3 regions of the Pseudoalteromonas sp. 13-15 genome follow, and region 2 is predicted to be linked to each of the others. Evidence: predicted binding sites of a transcription regulator. Region 2 holds the regulator's gene; each other region holds the start of a gene.

Region 1 (10,399 bases), 320 kb from region 2:
TTATTACCCGTCGCAATACCAGCACACAATGTAATGTATATAAATGGATCAGTTAATAAAGGCGTATTGGCATTATAGGTTTCGATTAAATCGCTCAGCTCTTCATAAGGTGTTTCTTTAGGTGATAGCAGCACCAATTTATTGGTGGCTAAGCGGTATAAATGACAGTTGGCAGAGCAGCGGCTCTTAAAATGCATAAGCAAGTTTTTCATTACTTTATCGCCGATTTCGGTGCCGTAAAAGCTATTTATATCTTCAATTTCATTAACCCAGACAACAGCTAACTGCATATGATGACTGTTACTTTTTTTAAGTAAGTACTCCAACGCAATGTGGTTTTCAAACCCAGTACTGGAGTCGGTTGCTAATGAGCGCTTAAGTAAGTAAACATAAATAGCGGCAACGAGTACAGCTATAAAAAAGAAGAAGCTTGCCATAGCTGCTGCTTTAGAGACGCTTTCGCTTAGCTTTTGGTTAAGATCAAGAATCGTAATATCAGCGCCAGTAAGGTAAGTTTTACCTGTTTTATCGTCAACAAAAGGGATAAATATAGTTTTAAAGTGCCCCCATTGATCGGCCGACACTTCAAATACCGGCTCAGTGGAGTAAAAAGCGCTTATGTTGAGATCGGTTGCTTCTGGGTATATATCTAAATATTGGGTTATTTTGCCATTGTTCATATCGTCTTGCGTATAGCTTGATGCAGTAAAGTATACGCGGTTGTTTTTTAATATCATTGCATATACATATGCCACATCAAGCGCTTGTGCAAACTCGGAAAGTTGCCTGCTTTTGACTTCATAGTCAAAAAAATTAATTTGACCGTTTTGATTCATGGTATTTAGGTAGTCATCACCGAGTATATGCTTAACACTGGCTGCGGCATTAAGAAGGCGTGCATCAACAGATTCCATAATTTCAGCGCGGGTTGTGTGGTAGGTGTAGTAAATATAGACCACTAAGCTGACTAAAAATAAAGCAAAACCAGCCACTAACCAGCTCACTTTCACTCTTCCCTTAAGCATTGCCTGTCCCTTTTTTGTAGTTTTAATGATTATACTTAAAATACAAAATTGCCCAATAAATAATTAGTATTTATTAGATTAAATAAAATTTTAATTAAATTAACACTTTTTTGTCATGCGTGGTGTTGCTTTTAAGGCTTTTAACGAGACATTTTACTTATATTGCAGTACAGTTAGCGCAATTATTTAGAAACACTATTGCTTAACTTACCTCCATATTTGGGCGTTTTTACTAGTTAAACAGGTGTTTTAGCAACACACACACTAGGTATTAAGATGGATCAAAAGCGTTGTGCCGTCGCCTCTAAAGAAAGCCTCAAGCGTATATTTACTGTACCTGAAGCGCCTGACTCAACTTTAAGCAAAATTGAGCTTGAAATATCGAGTAATTTAGCAGGTTTTTTAAACGAAAATATAGCGGCAATCGAAAAACCATTACATGAAATTGAAAAAGACTTTCAAGCTGCGGTGATCCCAGAAAACCCAACGTTTGTATCTGCTTATGCTCAAGACATAATGGAGCAACTTGTTGCTCATTCTGTGCATACAGCTGCACCAAGTTTTATTGGTCATATGACATCAGCTTTGCCGCATTTTTTACTGCCACTTTCAAAGTTGATGGTGGGACTAAATCAAAATCTAGTAAAAATTGAGACATCTAAGGCATTTACTCCCCTTGAGCGTCAGGTGTTAGGTATGATGCATCATTTAGCCTATGGCCAAAACGATGCGTTTTACTCTAAATGGATGCACAGCGCTAAAACGTCATTAGGTGCATTTTGCTCTGGTGGTACGGTTGCAAACATTACTGCGCTTTGGATTGCTCGAAATCGTTTGTTAAAAGCCGATGGTGAATTTACCGGTATTGCATCGCAAGGGATTGTGGCAGGAATGCTGCATTATGGATACAGAGGTTTAGCAGTATTAATTTCAGAACGTGGTCATTATTCATTAGGTAAATCGGTTGATTTATTAGGGATAGGGCGCGACAACTTAGTTGGTATTAAAACAACTGATGACAACAAGGTCGATGTAAATGCCATGCGAGACAAAGCCCGCGAGCTTGAGTCTAAAGGCATTAAAGTAATGGCAATTATTGGTGTTGCAGGTACAACCGAAACCGGCAATATTGATCCCCTCAACGAAATGGCTGATTTAGCGCAAGAGATTAACTGTCATTTTCATGTTGATGCTGCTTGGGGTGGGGCAACGTTATTATCTAATACTTATCGTCCTTTGCTCAATGGTATTGAGCGAGCAGACTCAATAACAATTGATGCCCACAAACAAATGTATGTCCCGATGGGCGCAGGTTTAGTGTTGTTTAAAGATCCCGCTGCAACCGATGCAATAGAGCATCATGCTGAGTATATATTGCGTAAGGGCTCTAAAGATTTAGGTAGCCACACACTTGAGGGTAGCCGCCCTGGTATGGCTATGTTAGTGCATGCTTGCTTACGTGTTATAGGCCGTAAAGGCTATGAAATGCTAATCGATCGAAGCATAAAAAAGGCAAGGTATTTTGCTGATTTAATCAAGGCAGATGAAGATTTTGAACTTATTTCAGAGCCTGAGCTATGTTTGCTTACTTATCGCTATGTGCCTAAGCAAATAAAACAAGCGATTGCTGAGGCTGATGAAAAAACACGGATTGATATTTTTGCTTCACTAAATCGTTTTACAGCCAGTATGCAAAAACGCCAGCGTGAATCTGGACGCTCGTTTGTATCGCGTACTCGTTTGACTCCAGCTCAATACGATAATCAACCTACGGTTGTGTTTAGGGTTGTACTGGCTAATCCGCTTACCTCGGGTATGATTTTAAAAGAGATATTAGCTGAGCAAAAAGAGCTTGCTAAAACAGACCCAGTATTTAAAAAGTATTTAAGCAAATACATGAAATAGTAAATTTAGCATTTATAAAAAAAGACGCTGTTAAGCGTCTTTTTTTATTGCTTAGCTAAAAGCAACAGGCTTTTATAATATTGCTAATGATGTGCTGTGAAGGCTTTATTTTTTCCATTGCTAAAAATTCGTCAGGCTGATGCGCCTGATTAATAGAACCTGGTCCCATAACTATGGTTTCACAACCCAGTTGCTGAATAAAAGGTGCTTCTGTGCAGTAATTAACAGCAATGGCTTTTTGGCCCGCTACCTTTTCAGCTAGTTGAACTAGCGCGCTGTCGGTTCTGCCAGTAAATGCGGGTATTGGGTCATGTAGGTCAATAACACTTACTGAGTTTGGGTATTGCTCGTTTATGTCTTTTGTTGCATCTAGCAGCAGTGCTTGGAGCTCTTGTACACTCAACCCTGGCAATGGGCGCATATCAATATGCATTTCACAACACCCACATATTCTATTTGCGTTGTCACCACCATGAATATTACCCAAATTTAAAGTAGGATAAGGTATTTCAAAGTGATTTAGTGAATACTTATTCTTTAATTGCTCTTTTAAGATCAGTAATTTTGAAGTCACTTTATGCATAACTTCAATGGCGTTTAGACCACGTTCGGGATCTGAGCTGTGCCCTGAGCGTCCTACGACCCTTATAGCTGTACTCATATGGCCCTTGTGTGTAAATACTGGAGTCATATCAGTGGGTTCACCAATAATACAGCGTGCTGGCTTTAAGTTAGGATGTTTGCAAATTTGCTGTGCGCCTGCCATGGTGGTTTCTTCATCTGCAGTGGCAAGTATTAAAATTGGCTGTGTTTGTTGTTTTTCATCTATCTCGCTTATAGCTTGTAATACGAAAGCAAAAAATCCTTTCATATCAATACTGCCTAGCCCATACAGTTTGTTGTCGAGCTCTGTTAATTTAAACGGATCATGATTCCAGCGGCTGTCATCAAACGGCACTGTGTCGGTATGCCCAGCAAGCATTAAACCACCATCCCCGGCTCCTCGTTTTGCTAATAAGTTATAACGCCCTTTTTTACCTTCCAGTTCTATTATTTCACAGGTAAAACCGAGCGTTTCACACCAGTGGGCAAGTAACTCGATAACGTTTTTATTACTCATGCATTCGCTGTCTTCAATTGCACTGATAGACGGGGCTGCAATTAATTGCTGGTACATAGAAATAAACGAAGGCAAAGACATAAAAAAATTCCAAAATAACTATTCAATTTAATTGCATAACAATATAAAAGTATTTATGATGAATATCAATTCACTTTTTAAGCATAAATATATTAAGTAACGCAATGAAGATAATGCGACGATAATCAAAATTCATTAACAAAAAAGACTTACTTAGCACCTAAGCTAGTGTAAGCGAACACATAAATAAGTAGTAATAGATTTTAAGATAATGAGCAAATAATGAATGTAGCGATTATTGGCGCAAGTGGATACAGCGGCGCAGAACTAGCAAGCCTTGTGGCTAAACACCCAAATTTAAAACTGTCAGGTAGCTATGTATCTGAAGGAAGCTTAGATAAACACAAATTACTGAGTGATTTATATCCAGAGCACTTAGGTTTACTTGATACTCCTTTACTTCCTCTTACAAAGTCAGCGTTCGACGACATTAATGCGAATGCAGATTACGTATGCCTGTGTACCGACCATAAAGTAAGTGTAGATTTAGCCCCGCAATTTTTAGCGATGGGCAAAAAGGTGTTTGACCTATCGGGTGGTTATCGCCTTGCAAGCAATGATGATTACGTTACTTATTACGGCTTTGAACATAAGCACCCTGAGTTATTAAATGAATCGGCCTATGGTTTAGCTGAATGGAATAGCAACGACATTGCAAATGCAAATTTAGTGGCTGTTGCAGGTTGTTACCCTACTGCGGCGCTGAATGCGTTAAAGCCACTACAGCAAGCAGGTTTGTTAAGCGACGACAAAATTATTATTAATGCAGTGTCGGGTGTAACAGGCGCAGGGCGTAAAGCCAGTGTAGGTACTCATTTTTGTGAAGTGTCGCTAGCGCCATATGGTTTATTTAATCATCGCCACGGACCAGAAATAGAGCAACACCTTGGTCACCAGGTTTTATTTACACCTCATTTAGGTAACTTTGCTCGCGGTATTTTAGAAACCATTTACGTGCAACTAAAACCTAATGTTACAAGTGAGCAAGTGGCTAAGGCCTACAGCGTGCTTGAAAACGAGCCTTTAATCCGCTTGTTAGGTAGTAAGATCCCGTCAATTAAGGGAGTTGCAAAGCAGCCTTATGTTGATATTGGTTGGCAGCAGCAAGGCTCTCAGCTCATTGTTATGGCAGCCATTGATAATTTACTAAAAGGTGCTGCAGGGCAAGCTCTGCAGTGTATTAATTTATCAATGAATTTAGACCACACTACAGGCTTAAAAGGAGCGTTTTAATGGCTAAAAAAACGTGGGTTATTAAGCTTGGCGGCGCTGTACTTAATACTGAAAATGCTGCTCGTGCGTTATTTGATGTGTTGTCTAATCAGCTAAGTCATAACTTTGTAATTGTCCATGGTGGCGGGACATTAGTCGATACATGGTTAAAAGAAGCCGGTTTTGTTAGCGCTAAGCATCAAGGTTTACGTATTAGCCCAGCAGAACAAATGCCCCATATAGTTGGTGCACTTGCAGGCTGTGCAAACAAGCAGCTAATGGCTCAAGCTATTGCTGCTGGCCACAAACCTGTGGGTTTAAGCCTTTACGAAGCAGGCGTAACCGCATCGCAAAAGCTCAAAGCATTGTGCCTAGTAGGAAAATGCGAAAGCAACAACGACTCTATTATTAACGATTTACTAAACGTCGGGCGCTTACCAATTGTTAGCTCTATAGGTTTTGACGAGCAAGGGCTTTGGTACAACGTTAATGCAGACGAGGCAGCGGCAGCTATCGCCAATAATTTAAATGCAGAACTTATTTTTATGACTGATGTAGAGGCCGTGCTTGACGCTAATAAGCAGCCATTACATCAATTAGATACAAAACACATTGAGACTTTAATTGCAGAGGGAGTAATTGTGGGCGGGATGGAGGTCAAAGTTAAGACCAGTCTTCACGCTGCCCTACACTTACGACGCGGTGTGTATATTTCCAGCTGGCAAAAGCCAGAAAATTTAACTGCTTTGCTGCAAGGCGAGCATGTCGGAACAAAGATTACACCATAGGGTTACCATGTTAGAGAATTTTTTAACGGGTCTAGAATTAGACCAACAAGGCGCACTTAATTTATTAAACCTCGCGCGTGATTTAAAGGCAAAGCCAGAAAAATACAGCCAAGTACTTGCGGGCAAGTCAGTTGTTACGCTATTTGAAAAACAGAGCTTACGTACACGTTTATCGTTTGATATTGGCATTAATCGTTTAGGTGGTCATGCGGTTTATTTAGATCAGCAAAATGGCGCAATGGGCGCACGTGAATCTGTAAAAGATTTTGCACTAAATATTTCAACGTGGGCTGACGGTATTGTAGCGCGTGTAAACCAGCACAGCACGTTAACCACATTAGGTGAGTACTCTTCTGTTCCTGTGGTTAATAGCTTGTGTGACTTGTATCACCCGTGCCAAGCATTGGCAGACTTTTTAACGCTTCAAGAAGTACATGGCGATGTGAGCGAGCTTAAAGTAGCTTACCTAGGCGAGGGCAATAATGTAACTCATTCACTTATGTTACTTGCTGCAACACTGGGTACTGATTTTGTGGCAGTAACGCCTAAAGGCAGCTCGCCTGATTCGCAAATTCTTAAAAAGGCCGAGCAAATAGCAGCTATGAATGGCGCATCAGTAATGGTGAGTGACCGTGTAGAAGCGGCGGTTGGCGCAAACGTTGTTTATGCTGATACATGGGTGTCTATGGGCGATGTTACGCCTCTTGAGCAAGTTAAAGAAAAATATATGCCATATCAGCTAAACCAAGCATTGCTAGATCAAACAGGGGCGACTACGGTATTACATTGCCAACCGGCACACCGTGAGTTTGAAATTACCTCTGAGGTAATGGATGGCCCAGCATCAAAAATTATTCAACAAGCAGAAAATCGCATGCATGCGCAAAATGCTCTGCTAGTTACATTACTAAATCCAAATTTTGTTAAGGAACACCTATGAGTTCAATTAAAAAAGTCGTTTTAGCCTATTCAGGTGGTCTAGATACATCGGCTATAGTGCCATGGTTAAAAGAAAATTACGGCTGTGAAGTAATCGCGTTTGTTGCCGATGTAGGTCAAGGCGCAGAAGAGCTTGAAGGCGTTGAAGAAAAAGCCATCGCATCAGGCGCATCAGAGTGTTACGTAGTTGACTTAAAAGATGAAATGGTAAGTGAATACATTTACCCAACGCTTAAAACGGGCTCTATTTACGAAGGTACTTACTTACTAGGTACTTCAATGGCGCGTCCAATCATTGCTAAAGCGCAAGTTGAAATTGCACGTAAAGTAGGTGCCGATGCGCTGTCGCATGGTTGTACGGGTAAGGGTAACGACCAAGTTCGTTTTGAATCGTGCTTTGCAGCGCTTGCACCCGATTTAAAAGTCATTGCTCCATGGCGAGAGTGGGACTTATCAAGCCGTGAATCACTACTCGATTACTTAGCCGAGCGTGATATTCCGTGTTCTGCTTCAGCAACAAAAATTTACAGCCGTGATGCTAACGCATGGCACATTTCCCACGAAGGCGGCGAGCTTGAAGACCCATGGTGTGAGCCTAGCGATCAAGTATGGACTTGGACTAACTCTCCTGAGCAAGCACCCGATAAAGCCGAGCTAGTAACATTAAAAGTTGTTGAAGGTGAAGTGGTTGCCGTCAATGGCGAAGAGCTTAAACCTTATGATTGTTTAGTTAAATTAAACGACATTGCATCACCGCATGGCGTTGGCCGTGTTGATATAGTAGAAAACCGTTTAGTCGGCATGAAATCGCGCGGCTGTTACGAAACCCCAGGTGGTACCGTGATCATGGCGGCCCTTCAAGCAATAGACGAGCTAGTACTTGATAAATCAAGCCGTAAGTGGAAAGAAGTATTAGGCGGCGAATTTTCGCATTTAGTCTATGACGGTCGTTGGTTCACACCACTAAAAGACTCTATTTTAGCGGGCGCTGAGGCGTTATCTACATTAGCAACCGGTGAAGTGGTACTTAAGCTTTATAAAGGCCAAGTGACTGCGGTTCAGAAAAAATCACCTAACAGCCTATACAGCGAAGACTTTGCGACCTTTGGCGAAGATGATGTGTATGACCAATCACATGCTGAAGGTTTTATTCGTTTATTCTCGCTTTCAAGCAGAATTTCGGCGTTGTCTAAAAAGTAAATTTTACGCCCCTTGTAAAAGGGGCATTTCAGGGTTTGGAGATATTTCATGGCATTATGGGGCGGACGTTTTTCTACGGGTCCAGACGAGGCGTTTAAGCAATTTAACGACTCTCTTCCATTTGACTACCAACTAGCAGAGCAAGATATTATTGGCTCTGTTGCATGGGCTGGCGCACTTGAACAAGTTAACGTGTTATCAAACGATGAGCACAAAGAATTAGTATCGGCATTATACGAGCTACTCGAAGAGGTAAAAGCTGACCCAATGGCTGTAGCTACATCCGGTGCTGAAGATATCCATTCGCATGTTGAAGCGGCTCTAATTGAGAAAGTGGGTGACCTAGCTAAAAAGTTACACACAGGTCGCAGTCGAAATGACCAAGTAGCCACCGATTTCAGATTATGGTGCCGTGATACTGCCGATCATATTTTAAAAGCCATTGCGCAATTAAAAGCTGAATTTGTTGCGTTGGCTGAACGCGAACTAGGTACTATTTTACCTGGTTATACCCATTTGCAACGTGCACAACCCGTACTATTTAGCCACTGGTGTATGGCGTATGTTGAAATGCTAGAACGCGACGAAAGCCGTTTGCAGGACGCTAAAGCCCGTATGAACTATTGCCCGCTAGGCAGTGGCGCATTGGCTGGCACTGCTTACCCAATTGACCGCCAAACACTTGCACAAGGCTTAGGCTTTACAGGGGCGACAAAAAATAGCCTTGATGGCGTTTCAGACCGTGACTTTGTTGTTGAGCTATTAAGTTGTGCTTCAATTTCAATGATTCACTTATCGCGTATGTCTGAAGATTTAATTTTTTATAACTCAGGTGAAGCGGGCTTTATTGAACTTGCCGACAATGTTACATCTGGCTCGTCTTTAATGCCGCAAAAAAAGAACCCAGATGCACTTGAGCTTATTCGTGGTAAAACAGGCCGTGTATTTGGTGCCTTTAGCGCCATGATGATGACCCTTAAAGCACTACCACTTGCTTACAATAAAGATATGCAAGAAGACAAAGAAGGCATTTTTGATGCAATGCCCACATGGCTTGCGTGTATTCATATGGCACAAGCGTGTATTAAAGGCGTAAAAGTTAAAGGTGAGCGTACATTGGCTGCGGCAAAAGGCGGCCATGCAAATGCAACCGAGCTGGCTGATTACTTAGTTGCTAAGGGGGTACCTTTCAGAGAGGGGCATCATATTGTAGGTGTGTTGGTACAGCTTGCAATAAGTGAAGATAAAACCCTTGAGGAGCTCTCACTTGAACAATATAAATCAGTAAATGATGTGTTTGAAGACGATGTTTATCCGGTACTTGAAATAGACGCCTGTATTAAAGCGCGTCAAGCAGTTGGCGGCACCTCCATTGAGCAAGTCACTAGCGCAATTAAAGCAGCCAAAAAAAAACAGCAGATAACGGTTCGTGATGCCAACCTAGACGACGTTGAATCAATTGCAAAACTTATTCAACATTGGGCAACGGTCGGCGAAAACTTGCCGCGTGCTAAAAGCGACATGGTGCATTCGATTAATGAATTTGCTGTAACCGAAATAGACGGCAAAGTGTCGGGCTGTGCATCGCTGTATATATACGATACCGGCCTTGCAGAGATACGCTCTTTGGGTATTGACCCGCAAAGTGCAGTAACTGGGCAAGGGCGGCAATTAGTTGACCATTTACTAATAAAAGCCAAAAAATTGGCACTTAATCGCGTAATTGTACTTACTCGCGTGCCAGACTTTTTTGAAAAACAAGATTTTGCTTTTTGCAGCAAAGACAGCTTGCCAGAAAAAGTAATGAAAGATTGTGAATTGTGCCTTCGCAAAGAAAACTGCGACGAAGTAGCAATGGAATACATTTTAAAGCCAAGTAACAAAGCGGCGATCCCGTGTAAATTCGTGGCTTAAACTCCCTGGATACAAAAAACGTACGGTTACCCCTGTGCGTTTTTTTATGCCTGAACTTATCTGGTCGGAGGTGTTTTGGTTGTCTCAACTTCTAGTAATTTACTTAAAAATAAAATTCAAATAAAAGTTGGTACATAGCTTGCTAATAGCTATGTAGTTATAAATAGCAACTACCACCATGAGTAGTGCATATACCTACACAATGGTGTGATTTA
Region 2 (10,399 bases):
CTTAAAAATAACTTAGTACTAGTAAATACAGAAACAGGTGAGCAAAAACGTTTTGAGAATGTAAAAGACTACGCATTATCAAACGACGGGGTATGGCTTGCGTATCGTTTAGATAAAAAAGCAGATAAAACTGATAATGTAGAAAAAAATACCAAGGATGAGAGTGAAGATGAAGACAATAGCGCCATTTCACCTGACAAAAAAGACAAGGTTTACTCGCTCGTTATTGTTAATTTAAAAAACCAACAAAGTGAAACTATTGATAATGTTTTTAGTTACAGTATAAGTGCTACCAATGAACAGCTTTTGCTAAGCCAAAGTTACCCTGATGGTAACGACAACCAGATAAAGCTAATCACACTAACAACTTTTAAAAGTGAAGTGCTAATTGATGAACCCGGTGTTGTTGCTAATAAAATAGCATGGCACCCAATCGAAGCAACCGTAGCATTTACTTTGGGTAATTATGTAAACGAAGATACCCGCCGTCGAAACCACTTACTACAATTATGGAAAAACGAAGCACTTTTAACTATTGAATCTACAAACAAAGAGTGGACTATAGGCAAAACCGCAAAACTAAGCTGGTCAGAAAACGGCGAACGCTTATACTTTGAAAACCGACCAAAACTTGCAGCGAAAGTAAAAGCCAAAGAATTCGTAGATGAAACCTCACTTTATGACATTGCCACTATTCGCGATCAAAAAGGCTTGGATGTTTGGCATAATAAAGACCCAGAAATAAAACCACGAGAAAAACAGCAATGGAACACGGTTAATAAGCACCGTCATTACGAAGCCGTATACCATGTAAATTCACAAAAAGTGGTTCAACTGAGTACCCCTGCAATGCCTAGTGTTGCTCTTAATACAGAACGCGATACTTCCTTGCTGGGCTCGTCAAATTCTCCCTATTTAGAAAAAATAATGTATGGCGGCTTTTTTGCAGATTACTACGCTGTAAACATCAATACAGGCAAGCAAACTCCTATTGTGGCTAACAGCCCTTTTAGACCTTCTCTTTCTCCTAATGGCTTATTTGCGGCTTACTTTGCTGACAACCAAATACAACTAAAAGAATTAGCTAACAATAAAGTTACTCCGGTTACAAAAGCCATAAAAGCAACTTTTGCCGACGACAAACACGATTACCCTTCTACACAACCAGGCTATGGTTTTGCAGGCTGGATGAGCGATAGCAGCCAAGTACTTGCTTATAGCAAATATGATATTTGGGCGTTTAATGTAAATACCAATCAAGCTAAACGCTTAACAAATGGAAAGCAGACTAACACACAGTATCGCGTCATCAAGCTTGATAGAAACCAGGTAGGCTTTAAACAAGATGAAACACTACTAGTTACTGCTGTTAACCTTCAAACAAAGCAACGGGGGGTTGCAAAACTTGATTTAGAAAATACGACCATTACTGAGACACTCAGTGGTGATAAACGTTTTGATATTGTTAAAAAAGCCAAGAAAGCAGATAGGTACCTATTTACGGAACAGAGTTATCATCAGTTCCCAGATTTCTATCAAACCGACTTAAGCTTTTTAACCACACAAAAAGTAACTGATTTGAACCCTCAAACCGCAAATTTTGCTTGGGGTGAAAAACCTGAACTGATTAGCTACAAAGGCTTTGATGGTGAAGACTTGCAAGGTGTTTTAATAAAGCCTGACGGTTACAAAAAAGGCGATAAAGTGCCTGTTGTTGTTTATTTTTATCGTTACATGAGCCAGCGTATGTTTGATTTTCCTAAAATGGAGTTAAATCATCGCCCTAATTTCCCAATGTTTACATCAAATGGCTACGCCATCTTTTTACCTGATATTCGTTTTGAAATAGGTCACCCGGGCAAATCGTCAACGCAAACCATGATCAACGCCACCCAAAAGTTAATAGATCTTGGTATTGCCGATCCAAACAAAATTGGCTTGCAAGGTCACTCATGGGCCGGGTACCAAAGTGCATTTATGATCACCCAAACAGATATGTTTAAAGCGGTTGTATCAGGCGCGCCGGTATCTAACATGACCAGCGCATACAGTGGCATACGCTTAAAGTCAGGCCTTGCTCGCCAGTTTCAATACGAAACAGGACAAAGCCGCATAGGTAAAAACTTATTTGAGGCACCAGAGTTATATATTGAAAACTCACCCGTATTTTTTGCTGACAAGGTCAATACGCCAATTTTAATCATGTTTGGAGACAAAGATGATGCGGTGCCTTGGCACGAAGGCGTACAGTATTATTTAGCACTTCGTCGTGCAGGCAAAGATGCCACTTTTTTACAGTATGAAGGTGAACCGCATCACCTTAAAAAATTCCCAAATCAGGTCGATTTTTCAGTCCGTATGATGCAGTACTTCGATCATTACCTAAAGGGTCAGCCTGCAGCTAAATGGATGATTGAAGGTGAAGCATTTATAAGTGAGTGAACTGAGACATTCATAAATAAACATGATAAAAGCTGATCAGAGTACTCAGACAGATAGAGGCCGATATTACTCAGTAATATCGGCCTCTAAATAGTCAATTATTTTTCCAGCAACAAAAAAGCCGCGATAATCGCGGCTTTTTTTAAATTACTAATAATTACAAACCAGCACGGTCTTTAATTACAGGAATAAGCGCAGAACCTGCGTGATTGCCTTCAGCCCAGGCTATGTCGGCACCGTCTGACAATGAACTTTTAGATAAGTTTTTAACAATATACTCACCTGCATTTACTGCATTACTGGCAACAGCATGACGCAATAAGTTATTACCGTTACATTGAATAGAATCATATATGTTACGAATTTTTACACGAGAGCTTTTTAACTTGCTACGTAAACGGTTTTTATCATCTGCTGCGATATACTCGCAAATAGATAGCGCTAGTTGATCATTAGCCTTTGCTGGAGCTGTGTACGAAAGTGAACCTGCAGCAATAGCAGAAATAACAACTAACTTTGATAATTTAAACATTGTTGACCCTTGTTTGGTACTTTATTCCTACGTTAACTGGTTATTATTGTACCAACCTAGTTAACCTTACGCAATAATGTTAGCAGTATTTATACAAAGTTACGAATTTATAACTATGTTTATTTTTTTCGTCTGGCAGTTTAACTTGCTCTTCTTTCACTTCCCAATTTGCAACAGCTTGATAATCAGGGAACTGTGTATCACCCTCTACATCAAGATCAATAAAGGTTAAATATAAGCGCTCAGCTTGTGTTAAAAACTGCTGATAAACATTTCCACCGCCTATAATCATGACCTCTTCAACACCACAAACCAAGCTCAGCGCGGCCTCTGGACTTGTTACAGTTTCAATACCCTCGGCCTTATATTCAGTGTTGCGCGTAATAATAATATTGCGTCTACCAGGTAAAGGACGACCAATAGACTCAAAAGTTTTACGACCCATGATCACAGGCTTACCTGTAGTAACGGCTTTAAAATGTTGAAGATCTGCGGGTAAATGCCACGGCATTTTATTATCAAGACCAATAACACGGTTATTTGCCATAGCGGCAATCATTGAAATAATCACACTAAATACCTAGTACTTTATTATTAAAAAACAAAAAGGAGCCTATGCTCCTTTTTATATTTAATGAAAATTAACGTTCGTAGACTACTTCTACATCGTAATCATCTTCATCCCAGTCATCCCAATCATCATCATCGCCTTTGGTGGCTTTTTGATGGTAGGTATCCCACTTAAATTCTATTTCTTCATCTTCAACTTGCTCAAACTTCTCTTTAGGCATGCTATCAAGCAATGTCATAATGTCATGTATAAGCGGTTGAGTATGCAGCTTGTTAATAGCTGAGATTTGATAAATATTTTCAGACTCACCTAGCTCTTGTGCAATAGCATCGCATAGCGCTTGTGCTTCATCTTCAGGTAACAAATCTATTTTATTAAACACTAACCAACGAGGCTTTTCTGCAAGCTTAGGACTGTATTGGTGCAGTTCGTTTATAATTGCAAACGCATTATCGACTGGGTTTGATCCATCTACAGGCATTACGTCAATAATGTGCAATAACACACGACAACGCTCTAAATGCTTTAAGAAGCGGATACCTAAACCGGCACCATCAGACGCACCTTCAATCAACCCAGGTATATCAGCTATTACAAATGACTTGTTAGCTTCCGGACGCACTACACCTAAATTAGGAATAAGCGTTGTAAATGGGTAGTCAGCCACTTTAGGTCTTGCAGCAGACACGCTGCGAATAAAGGTCGATTTACCTGCATTTGGCAAACCTAGTAAACCTACGTCAGCTAGCAATAGTAACTCTAATTTTAAGTTACGTACTTCACCGGGTGTACCTAGTGTTTTTTGACGAGGCGCTCGGTTAGTACTTGATTTAAAACGTGCATTCCCCAAGCCGTGGAAACCACCTTTTGCAACCAAAATTCGTTGACCATGTTGGGTCAAATCACCAAGCCCTTCTTGCGTATCAACATCGGTTATACGCGTACCTACAGGGACCATTACAAACAAGTCGTCTGCTTTTTTACCTGTACAGTTTCGGCTACGTCCGTTTGTACCGCGCTCAGCTCTGTGAAAGCGCTCAAACTGATAGTCAATCAGGGTATTTAAGTTTTCATCAGCTTGTAGATAAACACTACCACCGTCTCCACCGTCACCGCCGTCAGGCCCACCATCTGGGACATATTTTTCACGTCGGAAAGACACGATACCGCTTCCGCCGTCTCCGGCCTCTGCGCGAATTTCTACTTCATCTACAAACTTCATGATTACTCACTTTAGGGATTGGCTTGCTAATTTATACATTATATACCGAAGCCAAGCCGATTGCAGGCTTGGCTTTGGTATATATTTTTGTCTCAAAACAAAAAACCCCGCAAAGGCGGGGTTTTTTAACTACCTTACTGATTACTCAGTTACGATAGTTACGTATTTACGGTTTAAAGGACCTTTTTGTTCAAATTGAACTTTACCATCTGCTTTTGCAAAGATAGTGTGGTCTTTACCGATACCTACGTTTGTGCCAGGGTGGAAACGTGTTCCACGCTGACGAACAATGATGCTACCCGCTAGAACTGATTCGCCACCAAAACGCTTAACACCTAGGCGTTTGCTTTCTGAATCGCGACCGTTACGAGTACTACCAGCTGCTTTTTTATGTGCCATTTCTAAGTACCTCTAATTAAGCGCTAATGCCAGTGATTTTAACTTCAGTGAACCATTGACGGTGGCCCATTTGCTTACGAGAATGCTTACGGCGTCTAAATTTAACAACCTTAATTTTCTCACCGCGACCATGTGAAACAACCTCAGCTGTTATCTTACCACCGTTTACGAACGGTACACCGATCTCGATCTTCTCACCATCAGCAACTAAAAGCACTGAATCAAATTCAACTGCCGCACCAGTTTCAACGTCTAATTTTTCAAGACGAATCGTTTGACCTTCAGTCACACGATGCTGTTTACCACCACTTTGGAAAACCGCGTACATAATTAACTCCGTCTGTGCACCCTCAAATCGGCGCAACTAAAATATTCTTCGATAGGGCGCGAAGTTTACGCTAACGCGAAATAACTAGCAAGCCTATTTTGTAATTAAAATGAATAAAAAGTAGCTGCTTTGAGAGCAATTCAATATTTTCTCTATTTTATATTAATTAAGCCTTTTGCCAAGCGCTTTTTAACTCTTTGCAAAAATAACCCTACTAATAAAATTACAACCTGCGTTGTACATTATTCAAACTCAAAAACCATCTTTCATCGTCTAGTAATTAAACACATTTGTGATTGAATTAAGCACTTATTAAGCACTTTAGGTAGGTTTTTTAAATCAATCGTCACAAAATATCGAGCTAGTGCGTTTTTTGTTGTACAATCTGCGCCGTTCACACATAAAAATTGGCTCGGAGATCAATGGATATAAAAGCTATCCAGGCGTTAATAGAAAGCGATATGAATGACGTCAATCAACTTATACATGCGCAAATGCGCTCAGAGGTGGCGTTAGTAAACCAACTTGGTTTATACATAGTTAATAGCGGCGGCAAACGCGTTCGCCCTATGTTGGCTATTTTAGCTGCCAAAGCGCTAGGATATACTGGTAAAGACCACATTACACTTGCGACCATTGTTGAGTTTATTCACACCGCGACCTTATTACACGACGACGTTGTTGATGAGTCAAACTTACGCCGAGGCACCCCAACCGCTAACGCTGAATTTGGTAATGCTGCTAGCGTATTAGTTGGCGACTTTATATACACGCGCTCATTCCAGTTAATGGTTGGTTTAGGCAAAATGCAAATTATGCAAATACTCGCCGATGCTACCAATATCATTGCTGAAGGTGAAGTGCTGCAACTTATGAATTGCAACGATCCAGACACAACCGAAGCCAGCTACATGCAAGTTATTTACTCTAAAACGGCTAAGCTGTTTGAGGCTGCTACCGGGCTTGCTGCTATTATTACCAATAATGATGAAGCCACGCTCAATGCATTAAACTTATACGGTATGCACTTAGGTACGGCATTTCAGCTTGTTGACGATGTGCTTGATTATAACGCCGATGCAGACCAGCTAGGTAAAAATATAGGCGATGATCTAGCCGAAGGTAAGCCGACCCTACCACTTATATATGCAATGCAACACGGTAATGCGCATCAAACACAGTTAATTCGTGATGCAATTGAGCACAGTAATGGTATGGAACATTTAGAAGAGATTTTATCTACGTTAAAACAAACCAATGCGCTTGAGTTTACAATGCAAAAAGCAGAGCTTGAAGCCGATAAAGCAATTGCTTGCTTAGATTTTCTACCAGAATCTGAATACAAGCACGCATTGGTAAGCTTAGCCCGTATAGCCGTTGACCGTGATCACTAACCTTAACGAGCCTGTTATTTAACACTAATAGTAAATAACATTCGAGCAACAAAAAAGCCTGCAAATGCAGGCTTTTTTAATGCTCATTCTGGCTATTACGCCATGAAATCAACACCTTCTTTGATGTCTTTTTTCAGTGTCTCAAGCATATCGTTCTTCGCTTTTTCTTCAAATGCGCTTAGCTCGCCGTAAGAAAGAATTTCTTCAACGCCGTTTTTACCTAAACGTACTGGGTGTGCAAAATACTCTGCATCACCATCTTCAACAGCAACGTATGCGTAATCTACAACATCTTCACCTTGTAGGCCTTTAACTAAAGACATACAAAAACGTGCTGCAGCAGCACCCATTGATAATGTAGCTGAACCACCACCTGCTTTAGCATTTACTACTTCAGTACCTGCATTTTGGATACGTGGAGTAAGTGCAGCAACTTCGTCTTCAGTGAAAGTTACGCCTTCAACTTGAGAAAGTAGAGGAAGAATCGTTGTGCCAGAGTGACCACCAATTACTGGTACTTTAACTGTAGCAACGTCTACGCCTTTAAGTTCAGCAACAAATGCTTCTGAACGAATCACGTCAAGCGTAGTAATACCAAATACACGGCTTGCATCGTATGTACCTGCTTTCTTGAACACTTCAGCAACAATCGGTACTGTGCCGTTTACTGGGTTAGTAATAATACCCACAAGTGCTTTAGGACAACTAGCTACAATGCCTTCAGCTAGTGTTTTAATGATACCGGCATTTACGTTAAATAAATCTGCACGATCCATACCTGGTTTACGTGGCATACCCGCTGGGATTAAAACAATATCAGCACCGTCAAGCGCTTTGTTTAAATCGTCTGCGCCAAAACCTGCTACTTTAACATCAGTTGGGATGTGTGATAGGTCAACAGCAACACCTGGTACAACTGGTGCAACATCGTAAAGTGATAATTCAGAACCAGCTGGTAAGCCTGTTTTTAATAGTAAAGACAATGCTTGACCGATACCGCCTGCAGCACCTAATACAGCAACTTTCATTGGAATTCTCCGTCATTTGAGGTAGGAAATACTTGTGGCCCTTAAGATAATGAAATTAGCGCCTAAAAACAAATTTATCGGGCCTATTTTGCGATATTTTCGACCATAGTTGTAAACTTTGGTGGTTTATCGCATCAAACTGTCAAGTTGACTAAACAACTGCTGCATAATTATTCATTTTTGTGTAGTATTTACAGCATAAATAACAATAATGAATAAAGACTATGCAACCTCAAGATAAACAAGAAGCATTGGTAAAAGCGTTTAAATCACTTTTAAAAGAAGAAAACTTTGGCTCTCAGGGCGAAATAGTTGATGCGCTTAAAGAGCAAGGCTTTGACAATATAAGCCAGAGTAAAGTGTCACGCATGTTAAGTAAGTTTGGTGCTGTGCGTACCCGCAACGCTAAACAAGAAATGGTTTACTGCCTACCCGCTGAAATGGGAGTGCCGACAGCTAAAAGCCCATTACGCCAGTTAGTCATTGATATTATGCATAATGAAATGATGATCATTATTCGCACCAGTCCAGGCGCTGCGCAGCTTATTGCCCGCTTACTTGACTCGTTAGGAAAGGCCGATGGTGTATTAGGTACTATTGCCGGAGACGATACTATATTTATTGCCCCAGCAAAAATCTCTGAAATAGACGTCACACTTGAACGAGTACGTATTTTATTTGATACGGTTTAAATTTGCTTTAAAAACCCAACTGAGGGGGCAAAAAAAGCTGACCCCATATCGGCTTGAGTAAAATCAAGCCAATGGTCGTAACACTCCCCCTCCCCTAAACGGCTATTTAATACAGCCTCAAATGCAGTACCAGTACTTGCGCAGCTTATGCATAACATACCTTGCTCATAAACATCGCCATAAGGCATGCTTTGATTCAACAAAAGGGGTTGCCCCTCTTCATCTTTTAACTCACTACGCGTGGCATGACTGGTATTTAGTGCTGGGGTTATAAGCGTATTATCAAGTCGTGTACGGCCCATAATTTGCTCTTGCTCACTGAGCGATAAGTGCTGCCAAACAGTTAAGTCGTGTTTATAGCGCTGAACATGAATATAACTTCCCTGATCTTCAAAACAACCAGGTTTATTAATTAAAGCAGTTGAACGCTTTTTTCTTCCGTGTGGCGTATCACCACCATAAATAAAACCATTAAAATCTCGGCCATCTAAAAAACGAAAGTTACGTATTTGCTCCACCAGCTCCACATCAGGTGCAAAAAGCTTTAAAACTTGCAATGCAAATAAGTGGTTTACGTCTTCTCTGTCTGAACGCACCTGCACAAACAAGTCGCACGGCTGAACACTCATTTGGTGATCTGGATGATTTATATTTGGAAAGCTTTGCAGCTCACTAGGAATATACTCAGGAAGAATATGAGGCCAATATTGGGCGCCAATGGCAACAACGCACGACAACATCGACTCTGAAAACTGATCATTAAACTCTTCTTCAATTGCGCTTACTTGTTTTAATTTAGCGCGCAATGATTCGTCTTGACCATCAAACACATTAAAAAATAAATGCAAACCATGCAGGTTTGCTTCAGCACAAATCCCAGATTGCGCTTGCGCCATTGTTATTCCTCAGTTTTACAGATATGTACACAGTGAATCACATTAACTATGATTCAAAAAAATTCACTGTGTGGGGTTTTATTTTTATTATAACCTGCTCATTGATTTCAAATGATTGGCCATATTGCGCTTCAACTTCAAGCGTTTGTTCGGCTATAACAACTTTATAAACATACGCAGAGCCAATAAAGCGACGACTTAATATTGTAGCCCGTTTACTGAGTTTGTCACTTTGACACTCTTGCACAAGTTCAATTTGGTGAGGTCGCACATATAACTCACCACTACATGGATAGCAGCTCGTTTGCATATCTGACTCAACGGTGCCAAAAGGTGTTTTATATTCAGTAGCCGTTAATGCTTCTGCGGATAAGTATATGCCTTGACCTAGAAACTCTGCAACCACCTTTGACCTAGGAGCAGCAAAAAGCTGCTCTGGCGTGCCTTGTTGGGCAATACTACCGCGATCCATAATGGCAAGCGTATCAGAAAAAGCAAAAGCCTCTTCTTTTGAATGGGTAACAAATACCGCTGATACTTGTTGCGCCTTAATAATACGGCGAATATCTGCAATTAATTCAAAACGAACTTGGGTATCTATATTTGAAAACGGCTCATCAAGAAGTAGTAAACTTGGTTTATAAGCCAACGCACGGGCAATCGCAACGCGTTGCTGCTGCCCACCAGAAAGCTGGTGAGGAAATCTATCTGCGCAACCAGACAAATGCACTAACTGAAGCATTTCATCCACACGCTGTTGTTTTTCGGATTGGCTCATTTTACCTAACCCAAACGCAATGTTATTTGCTACGCTTAGATGAGGAAACAACGCGTAATCTTGAAACATCATACCTATATTTCGGTTCTCTGGTGCAATAAATGTTGACTCATCACT
Region 3 (10,399 bases), on a different replicon from region 2:
CCATATTTATGTTACACGCAAAATATAATGGAGATTGAGCCGTATTTAAATCAAGCACTGGCTCGAGTAAATTTAACTTTGGTGATGTTTTGAGACGGTAATTAAATTGTTTTTTACTTAGAATGACAAAATCAAGAATGTCACGGCGTGCACTAATTAACTTATCTATTTTATCTAAATTATCAATCAACAACAAATGCCGGCTTTCGTTAAAACCGCGTTCAAGTAAATAATGATGGCTAAAGTTATCTCTTAATACTGCTATTTTATAGCGCTTGGCATCATGTAAAGTCTTTAACTTTATGCCTCGAGATTTCAGTCCATAAATCGCTGACTCAAACTCTTCAAGTTCAGCTATCCACACAAAGTTATTTTCTCTTGGTGGCAAACGAACAATTGAGAAAATACAGGTGTTTTTATCTCGAAGGGCTGCGTTATAAGACACACTCCAATTGTTAGCCGACATAGTGTAACTAATACCAGCAGCATTAAGGGCGTTTTTTACCTTTTCTACAGAGCGACCTGCCAATTGGTTGTTTGCATCGAGATATTGAAAGTCAGGAAACACCTCCGTCACTATGTTAATTTCGTGTGCTTTTACTGTCGTACACAACACGCAAAGTAAAAAAACAAATCCCTTCATTGGGTAAAAGCCTCAACTAAATTAGTGCAATTATTCAATAAATATAGTTGAGGCTTTGTAGACTGCTAGTTTTGAGTATTTAATAAAATAAGATTAAGTCAATAGTATTAGTTTTGAAGCACTTATTTATTCATCGCATTAATTAAAAACGCTGAAATTTTTGCGCCTTCTTTTAATGTTGTTTCAGAACTTGCTTGGCCCACTAGAGAACTATCGGTAAATGGTGCTATTTCCATCATATCAGCGCCCGTAATAGGAAACTCATCGGCAATGGCTGATAAAATGTCTAGCGCGTGCTTAGGTGTTAAACCGTTATCTTCCGGTGTACCGGTTGCAGAAGCAAATTCGGCATCGAGTGCGTCAATATCAAAACTTACATACACTTCATCAACATTATCCGCTTTTAGTTGCGCGATAGTCTCTGCAGCAACAGCGGCTGCACCGCGTTCAATAATTTCATGCGCCCAATGTTGCTTAACCCCAAATGTGTTTTCCCAGTGTGATTTTGGTTTTCCACTTGAACGTATACCAAATTGAATTAAGTGATGGGGTGCAGGTAAAAACTCTAAGATATGTGTACACCAAGAGCCAAAACATAAATCTATACCCAAGCGCTCCACAAGCAAATCGGTGTGCGCATCAAAATGAATAATAGCCGTACGCTTCCCTTGCTCGCGTTTTGCTTTTAAATACGCTTTGGTTAATGGATAACTAATAGAGTGATCGCCACCAATACCAAAAATACCTTTATCTTTAAACGTGGCATAAAAGCTGTCGCACACATCTTCAGTAATTGATAACGGACTTACGTAGTAGTCGTTATTCTCGTTTCCGTATAGCGCTTTTTGGCAATTAGAGATGGTTGTGTCGTTTAGGTACTTGTCATGTAACAAATGTGGAATAACACGCACATCGCCTAAGTCGAACGAATGACATTCAGGGTGCTGATCAATTAATGCTGAGCGAACAAACAAAGGACCCCAATTGGCACCACGTAAAATACCGCCACCACAATCAGAACTAATTCCAAGCATGACCGCTTTATGGGGAGAGTGAGGCAACTCATTTAACGATTCGCGCCATAGCGTATCTACATTTTCGGTTTGACCATACAGTTTATTTCGAAGTGCCGCTTTTCGCTCTTTTGCAGTATTAACGGTAAAAACACCATCGCCAGGAGCACATAAGCAGTGCTCTACTTTACTATTAAATGCTTGAATTTCTTGACTCATAATAAATCCTTATGAATTGTTCAGTGCGTATTTTAGTGATTATTTATGCAAAACGATTAAACAGGCCTAAACTTTAAATAATTAAAAAATTAAAAATTTTCTTTGTCTGTATCATTAAAAACCCTTTCAAAACCAACTTAAAATAAAAACATAAGCAACTGATATTTAAAAGCTTTTAATTAATGCAGGCAATTATCATTTATGACTAACCACTTAGTTGAGTGATACTTATAATGCTTGCGCACACAAGTCAACCGCACAAGTAAACCAGCAATCCATGGGTGTGCTTGAATATTCATAGTTGATGAATAAAATACGCTAAAGCCCTATTTTACTGGTCTAAACAAGCACTCAATTATATTAATACGGACATACGTCCTGTACTTAAGAAAGGTTTCTAGCAATTATGCTAGATTGATAAAAATTATTTTAAAAAGGCTTAGATATGGAAAAGGTATTTCACTTAGGACTATGTATTGACGATCTACAAGGTGCAAAACTTGCGATTGTGCCCGGTGACCCAGATCGCGCTGCACGTATTTCTCAATTCCTAGACAACCCAACCTGCCTTGCTCAAACACGTGAGTTTCATGTTTATCTAGGTCAACTAAATGGCCACTCTGTGGTTATATGCTCAACCGGTATTGGCGGTCCATCTACATCGATTGCAGTAGAGGAACTTGCTCAATTGGGCGTGCGTCAATTTTTACGCATTGGTACTACGGGTGCTATTCAACCTCACATTAATGAAGGTGAAATCTTAATTAGCCAAGCGTCTGTGCGTTTAGACGGTGCAAGCCAACATTTTGCACCACTTAGCTACCCTGCTGTGTCTGATTTTTATGCAACACAAGCCATGGTTGAAGCATGTAAAAACTTAGAAATTGACTTTCATATTGGTATTACAGCGTCTAGCGATACATTTTACCCAGGCCAAGAGCGCTACGATACTCATTCGGGTTATGTGCCAAAAGCATTTCAAGGTAGTTGTGAAGAATGGCAAAAGCTGGGCGTAATGAACTACGAAATGGAGTCGGCCACATTATTCACTATGTGTGCAGCCCTTGGCTTGCAAGCTGCCTGTGTTGCCGGTGTTTTAGTTAACCGTACTCGTCAAGAAATTCCTAACGTTGACCACGGTGAAATAGAAAGAAAATCAGTGGCTGTTGTATTAGAAGCCGCCAAGGTGTTACTAGGTTAATTTTACTTAATAAGTAAAATTGATATGTAAAAGCACAGCTTATTAGCTGTGCTTTTTTGACACTATTTAAGCGCAGCGCTAATTATTTTTAGCTCTGGCAGATCAGTAAATCCCGATAGTACCGCCTTCGAAACACCCGCTTGATTTTCGTGCCCTTTAGTTTCTAAAAGTGTGATGCCTTTCACCGTCTCTTTATCAAAACTAAGGCCAGCTAAAAAGAACTGACTCAACGCGCTTTGCAAAGGCGATAAACTTGGGCTATAAGCTGCGTTTTCTGCATAACTGCCGTAAAAATCCCCATTATTGAATGTACTTACCTTGACCGCACTAAAATTTTGACTGTACGGTACATACGCATTTAACGCAAAGCCAGAAAAAGTCTCTTCGATCTGTTCGTCATCAAAAACCGCAAGCTGAGGCTTTGGGTTAAACAAACTAAATTCGTTACCCAAATCGGTTGGTCCAAACGAGTGAGGTAATAGCTCTGCCAATTTAAAATGTTGACTTGGAAGTAAAATATCAAACTCTTTCGCATCGGCTAATTCATTCATAAATTGGCGACAATAGCCACACGGAGCGTCGCTTATAGCAATTTTAAGAATTTTTTTAGCACCATTTAACCAAGCATTATTAATGGCAGACTGTTCTGCATGAACAACGAGACTCAGTGCTTGATGATCAAACTCTACATTAGCGCCAAAATAAAAATTAACTTGTTGCTGCTTATCTATAGCTTTTACAATTGCACCAACATGAAAATGTGATACTGGAGCTACTGAAAACTCAGACGCTAAAGGTACTAAACCTTGTAACAGTGAATCGACAGAAACATTAAACTCTTTGCAAAGCTGTTCAATGTTGTTTGTGTTTAATATGCCGCGCTGCGACTTTAATTGGCTACGTAAGGACTCTGTTTGCGCTACGTTTAACGTGATATGAGAATTTGTAAGGGCTGTATCTTCTTGTACAGTAAAAGTTGCTGAAGCCATAATGTATTTTAATTATTCAATGGCTAAGTAGTTTAAAAGTTTAAGACCCAAATTGCTAGGGCCTGTTGACCTTTCAGGCTTAAAACTTGTTCAAACTAGAGACGATTTAATCGTGGTGCGAGGTTTATAACCTAGTGGGCTAAGTAAACCGAGCAAAACTTCCTAGTCCTGCTCATGCTCCTTCCCTTCACCCATGTAGGCAACAAAGAGTTAATCGCACCTAGGGCGAACATTCGGGCAGCACGTGTTTGGTATTCATGCTGCGTTACCGCCTATTTATGAGGAATAACCATCCTATAAAGGCGCTGCCTTACCTAAGTACCAAACACACTGTTGCAAATTTAACCCCGAAAGATAAACAGGCCTATGTTATTAAACACAAAAAAGGGAACACGGCGTGTTCCCTTGCTAAATAACAAACGTTAACAATTAACCAGTATTACGCATACCTGCAGCAATACCTGTCATAGTGATCATTAATGCATTATCGATGTCACCTTCGTTATGCTCCTCGTTAGAGCGGGCACGGCGAAGCAATTCAACCTGCAATACATTGAGCGGATCGGTGTATGGGTTTCGTAAACTAATCGACTCTTTTATCCAAGGCTGAGCTGCAAGTAAGCTTTTTTGCGGGCTTAATGACTGCACAAGCTCAATGGCCTCTTCAAGCTCTTTTCGCAAGGTTACACCTAACGGCTTGTACATATCTTCCACCAGCGCATTATCATAGTGCTCACTTAACCAGCTATCTGCTTTACTAAATACCATTTCAAGCATTTCTAAACGAGCTCTAAAAAATGGCCAATTGAGGCTCATTTCGTTTAGTGTTTCTAAGCCATATTGGTCTAGTGCCTTTTTTAAGCCTGTTAACGCACCTAACCAAGCAGGCAACATTAACCTGTTTTGACTCCATGCAAAAATCCATGGAATAGCACGTAAACTTTCAACGCCCCCATTAGGGTTGCGTTTTGCAGGGCGAGAGCCAAGCGGAAGTTTAGAAAGCTCTAATTCTGGCGTTGCCATTCTAAAGTAAGGAACAAAGTTTTCGTCGTGGCGAACAACATTGCGGTAATGCTCACACGACTGCTCACTAATAAGCTTCATAACTTCGCGCCATTGTGGCTTAGGCTCTGGCGGTGGTAATAAGTTACTCTGCAGTACTGCCCCTGCATATATATTTAAGCTTTGTAGTGCTACATCTGGCAAACCAAATTTAAAGCGTATCATTTCGCCTTGCTCTGTTACCCGTAAACCCCCCTTAAGTGAGCCTGGCGGTTGCGAATGCAGTGCTTGTGCAGCCGGTGCACCACCTCGACCAACAGTTCCTCCTCGACCGTGGAATAGCACAAGCTCAATGCCACGCTCGTCTGCAAGCTGCACGAGTTTATCCATTGCTTCGTATTGGGCCCAACCTGCTGCCATCATACCGGCATCTTTAGCCGAGTCTGAATAACCAATCATTACATTTTGCGTATTTTGAATATGGCCGCGGTACCACACATTATCGAGTAGCGTCGTGATCACGTCGCTTCCATTATTCAAATCGTCTAATGTTTCAAATAATGGGGCAACTGGCAATTCAAAACTACAGCCGCTTTCTTTAAGAAGTAACTGTACAGCTAAAATATCGGATGCAGTGCGTGCCATTGAAATAATATACAAACCAAATGTTTTTTCATCTTGCTTTGCAATTACATCGAAGGTGTCGAGCACTTCTTGTACATCAGGGCTTGGTTGCCAATGCTTAGGAATAAGCGGACGACGCGAATTAAGCTCCGCTAGTAAAAATGCTTGCTTGTCTTGCTCTTGCCACTGGTTGTAGTCCCCTAACCCTAAATAACGCGTAAGTTCAGAAAAAACGTCGCTGTGGCGTGATGAATCTTGACGTACATCCAGTTTTGCCAAACGTAGGCCAAAACTGTTTAAACGATGCATTAAATCAAGTAGTAAGCCATCGGCAACGACTTTCATGTTACATTTTAATAATGAACGATAGCACACCTCAATTGGGTGCTTAAGCTGGTTAATATCAGTAACAAGATCTTGTGCGTCAGTGCGTTTGTGCTTAATTTTTGCACCTAGATGCGCCACTGTTTCAGACACTTCGCCTTTAAGCTTTTTAAGCACAGTGCGGTAGGGTTCAAAATCTTGGCCTGCCAACTCAATGAGTTCGTCGCTGGCGTCAGACATAGATAGCTCAGCGCATAACGTATCAATATCTCGGCTATATAAATCAAGTGCCATCCAGCGACCATGGTCAAGAACTTGCGAAGTAACCTGTGCAGTAACGAATGGGTTACCGTCTCGGTCTCCACCCATCCAAGAAGTGAATTCAATTGGGCTGTAGTCAATGGGCAACTCTAGACTTAATTGCTCTTTAGCATGCTCCGAAAATTCACGTAAAAAACGCGGAACAGCATGCCAAAGGCTATTTTCAATAACTGCATACCCCCATTTAGCCTCATCAACAGGCGTTGGGCGCGAACGACGAATATCGTCTGTATGCCACGCTTGGCTTATTAACTGAGCAATTCTATTTAAAATAGCTTCGCGCTCATGCTCCAAGTTATCTTTTCGCTCAAGCGATGCTAAACAATCGCTCAACTCAACGTGCTTGTTAATAATTGTACGGCGTGTAACCTCTGTGGGGTGGGCCGTTAGTACTAAATTAATGTGGAGTTTTGAGAGTGTGTCAGCAAGGTGGTTAGAGTCTAACTGACCTTCTTGTGCTTTAGCGGCTAACGTTTTTAATGTTTGAGTGAGAGGGTTTTGCTGGCCAAGACCAGCGTCATTAAAACGCGATACAGTATGAAACTGCTCTGCCACATTGGCTAAATTTAAAAAATGATTAAATGAACGGGCAACCGGTAAAAGCTCTTCATCACTAAGGGCATGTAATACTTCAATTAACGCCTTGCGATCGTCTTCATTACCACTGCGAGAGGATTTTGATAAAGCGCGAATTTCTTCTACTTTATCTAAAATTGCTTGGCCTTGGGCATCTTTTATAGTTTGACCTAATAATTGTCCAAGTAGACCTACATTACCTCGCAGGGCGGCATATTGTTCACTCATTTCTCAGTCTCCTTTGTTTCATGGAGGACTATTAATATCATTAAGAGCGCATATTTAATAGATCCATTTGCAATGTCATGTCGTAAAAAAGTATAGATAAAATAATCACAAAGCACTGGTATGATCATTTTTTACGACGGTAACTGCCCACTTTGCAGCACTGAAATGCAACAGTTAAAACAAGCAGATAAACACAGCTTAATTACCCTTGAGGATTTAAATGCTGCCGATTTTAGCGAGCGCTACAGGCATATAAACAAAAACCAAGCACTTACGTACCTACAAGCGCAACTAAAAAATGGCGAGATGATTTATGGGCTAGACGTAACATACCAAGCTTGGAAAACAGTTGAAAAACACCGCTGGTTGAAACTTTTTCGCTTGCCGGTTATTCGTATTTTTGCAGATTGGGGCTATATTTTTTTTGCAAAACACAGGCACTCTGTAAGCAGGTTGTTAATGCCTAACACCCAGTGCAACAACGGCCAGTGCGCCATAAAATCAAAAGGAAAAAAATGAAGACAATTATTCTTTTTGGCGCTAGTAGCGCGATTGCTAAAGCCTACGTAAAGCACCTTCAAAACCAAACAATTGAATTTAACATCATATGCGTCAGTTCAAGTAACCATGTTCCACAAGACAGTAACAACATTACTTTTTACAATACTGATTACTCTACTGACAGCTTATTTGGCCTTACTCAACATTTAAAAGATGAGCAAGCCGACATACACCAGGTAATAATGTTCAACGGTAAGTTACATAACTCCGAGCACATGCCAGAAAAAAAGCTTGAAGACATCAACGCTGATTATTTTAATTTGTTACTAAACGCAAATACGCTTACCCCATTGCTCTGCTTACAAAGCGTTTTGCCTTTAATCAATCATAAAACGCACTGCACTATAACTGCCTTAAGTGCACGAGTAGGTAGTATTAACGACAACAAAATGGGAGGCTGGTACACTTATCGGGCATCTAAATCAGCCCTTAACATGTTATTTAAAACTGCCGCAGTAGAGCTTGCTCGTCGTGCAAAGAACACCAAACTTGTGCTATTTCATCCTGGTACAACTGACACAGACCTGTCTAAGCCTTTTCAAAAAAATGTACCCGAAGGCAAATTGTTTACACCTGAATTTGTAGCTCACCAACTTTTTGACTTAACAAATAACAACCCTGATTTAGAACTAAATGGCGAGCCAGCTTATTTAGATTGGCAAGGCTCAACTATACCGTGGTAAGGATTTAAAATGCATTTTACTAAAGCGCGTATCGACGCACTTGAAAAACGTACTCGTACACATTTAATAAACTCGTTATCTGGGTTTAAAAGTGCAAACCTAATAGGCACACAAGACCTACTAGGCAACACTAATTTATCGATTGTTAGTTCGGTTATTCATTTGGGTGCTCACCCTCCCCTCGTAGGTATGATAATGCGCCCACACAGTGTACCGCGCCATACGTTTGAAAATATATTACAAACAGGTGTTTACACTATCAATCAGGTAAATAAGTCTATTTATAAACAAGCGCATCAAACCTCAGCACGCTACGACAAAGACGAATCCGAATTTGAAGAAACAGGGTTAACACCTGAGTACTTAAATGAGTTTTCGGCCCCTTTTGTCAAAGAGAGTCGCTTAAAATACTCAGTAAAATTTGTTGAAAGTAAACATCTTGAAATTAACGGAACTGAACTAGTGATTGGTGAAATTGTCGATGTGTATTTAGATGAAACCGCTCTGCAAAGCGATGGATTTCTAGATTTACAAGCCATTGATACTGTCGCGGTTACTGGCCTTGACAGCTACCACACAGCAAATAAATTAACGCGCCTTCCCTACGCAAAAAAATAACTTTTAGGGGTGTTTTTCACCCCTTTATCATGGCAAACACATAACCCAACTTAGCCCCAACGCACTCACAATCCCAATCGATGTTGCTGATCGCAGAACATTGAATTTTAAAAATGCATTGCGCACAATAGCGAAAATTCCAAGGAGAATCCCATGAGCACAATCGGTATTGGCACGCAAACCCCAGAGCAAGCATTAGCCAGCTTAAGTAATATGACCCAATCGTTAACACCTATTCAGACTGACGAACACATTGAACGTATAGCAAAAGCACAAGCTTATATGACAGCTAATAACATTGATGCAATTTACCTAAATGCAGGGACCAACCTCACCTACTTTACGGGTATGAAGTGGTATGCGAGTGAACGTATGGTTGGCGCAATTTTACCTGCGATTGGTGAAGTACAGTACATTGCACCTTATTTTGAAATTGGTACTCTAGATGGCTTTAAAGTGGTTGAAGGGCCAATACACGGCTGGCAAGAGCACGAAAACCCTTATGCGCTATTTGTTAGCGTATTAAAGCAACTAAACATTAGTGACGACGCCACCATCGGCATCGATGAAAGCGCACAGTTCTTTATATTCGATGGTATTAACAAAGCGCAAAAAGGATTAAATATAATCAATGCGCAAGGCGTTACTGCACATTGCCGCATGCACAAATCGGTTAACGAATTAGCACTTATGCAGGGCGCAATGGACATGACCTTAGCCGTTCACCAAGCCACTGCGAGTATGCTTTACGAAGGTATTACCACCACAGAAGTCGAAGCCTTTATAAAAAAAGCGCATCAAAAAGTAGGCGCTCCGGGCAACTATTTTTGCATTGTACTGTTTGGTGTAGCAACGTCGTTTCCACATGGTGTTAAAGATGCGCAAGTGCTTAAAAAAGGCGATATGGTATTAATAGATACCGGCTGTAAAGTACACGATTACCTTTCAGATATAACCCGCACCTATGTATTTGGTGAACCAACACCGCGCCAGCGCATGTTTTGGGATCACGAAAAAGCAGCGCAACTGGCCGCATTTAACACCGCAAACATTGGTACTACATGCGAAGATGTTGACGCAGGTGCTCGTAACTATTTAGCGGCTCAAGGGCTGGGCCCGCAGTACCAAACACCGGGTTGCCCGCATCGAACTGGCCATGGTATTGGTTTAGATATTCACGAATGGCCATACTTAGTTGGCGGTGATAAAACCCCACTTGCCCCAGGCATGTGCTTTAGTAACGAGCCAATGCTAGTGATACCCGATGAATTTGGGGTGCGTTTAGAGGATCATTTTTATATGACCGACAACGGCCCTCATTGGTTTACAGAGCCTAGCCACAGTATCGACGACCCATTTGGGCTTAACGCTTAATTCCTTCAAGAGCAGCTGTTTAG

Evidence for each region. Region 2 encodes ArgR, which controls arginine synthesis, uptake and breakdown. Its sites were predicted from a motif close to ANTGAATANNTATTCANT; they were not measured.
Region 1: argC (N-acetyl-gamma-glutamyl-phosphate reductase) is a predicted target of ArgR. The motif match lies at 4,189-4,206, and genes of this name have one in related genera.
Region 3: ATS72_RS18575 (arginase family protein) is a predicted target of ArgR. The motif match lies at 1,910-1,927, and genes of this name have one in related genera.

The regions. Positions count from the first base shown of each region.
Region 1 is NZ_CP019162.1:1,687,256-1,697,654, reverse strand. It holds gene ATS72_RS07845 (EAL domain-containing protein) at 1-1,025, opposite strand, end outside; gene panP (pyridoxal-dependent aspartate 1-decarboxylase PanP) at 1,302-2,930, shown strand; gene argE (acetylornithine deacetylase) at 2,986-4,131, opposite strand; gene argC (N-acetyl-gamma-glutamyl-phosphate reductase) at 4,354-5,364, shown strand; gene argB (acetylglutamate kinase) at 5,364-6,131, shown strand; gene ATS72_RS07820 (ornithine carbamoyltransferase) at 6,139-7,071, shown strand; gene ATS72_RS07815 (argininosuccinate synthase) at 7,068-8,270, shown strand; gene argH (argininosuccinate lyase) at 8,319-10,184, shown strand.
Region 2 is NZ_CP019162.1:2,010,357-2,020,755, forward strand. It holds gene ATS72_RS09350 (S9 family peptidase) at 1-2,442, shown strand, start outside; gene ATS72_RS09355 (DUF3718 domain-containing protein) at 2,600-2,974, opposite strand; gene folA (type 3 dihydrofolate reductase) at 3,054-3,545, opposite strand; gene cgtA (Obg family GTPase CgtA) at 3,616-4,767, opposite strand; gene rpmA (50S ribosomal protein L27) at 4,909-5,166, opposite strand; gene rplU (50S ribosomal protein L21) at 5,183-5,494, opposite strand; gene ispB (octaprenyl diphosphate synthase) at 5,917-6,888, shown strand; gene mdh (malate dehydrogenase) at 6,984-7,916, opposite strand; gene argR (transcriptional regulator ArgR) at 8,141-8,608, shown strand; gene ATS72_RS09395 (Dyp-type peroxidase) at 8,605-9,504, opposite strand; gene ATS72_RS09400 (ABC transporter ATP-binding protein) at 9,551-10,399, opposite strand, start outside.
Region 3 is NZ_CP019163.1:676,327-686,725, reverse strand. It holds gene ATS72_RS18580 (transporter substrate-binding domain-containing protein) at 1-643, opposite strand, end outside; gene ATS72_RS18575 (arginase family protein) at 766-1,875, opposite strand; gene udp (uridine phosphorylase) at 2,321-3,076, shown strand; gene cdd (cytidine deaminase) at 3,139-4,065, opposite strand; gene ppc (phosphoenolpyruvate carboxylase) at 4,495-7,140, opposite strand; gene ATS72_RS18555 (thiol-disulfide oxidoreductase DCC family protein) at 7,261-7,659, shown strand; gene ATS72_RS18550 (SDR family NAD(P)-dependent oxidoreductase) at 7,656-8,384, shown strand; gene ATS72_RS18545 (flavin reductase family protein) at 8,394-9,002, shown strand; gene ATS72_RS18540 (M24 family metallopeptidase) at 9,156-10,376, shown strand.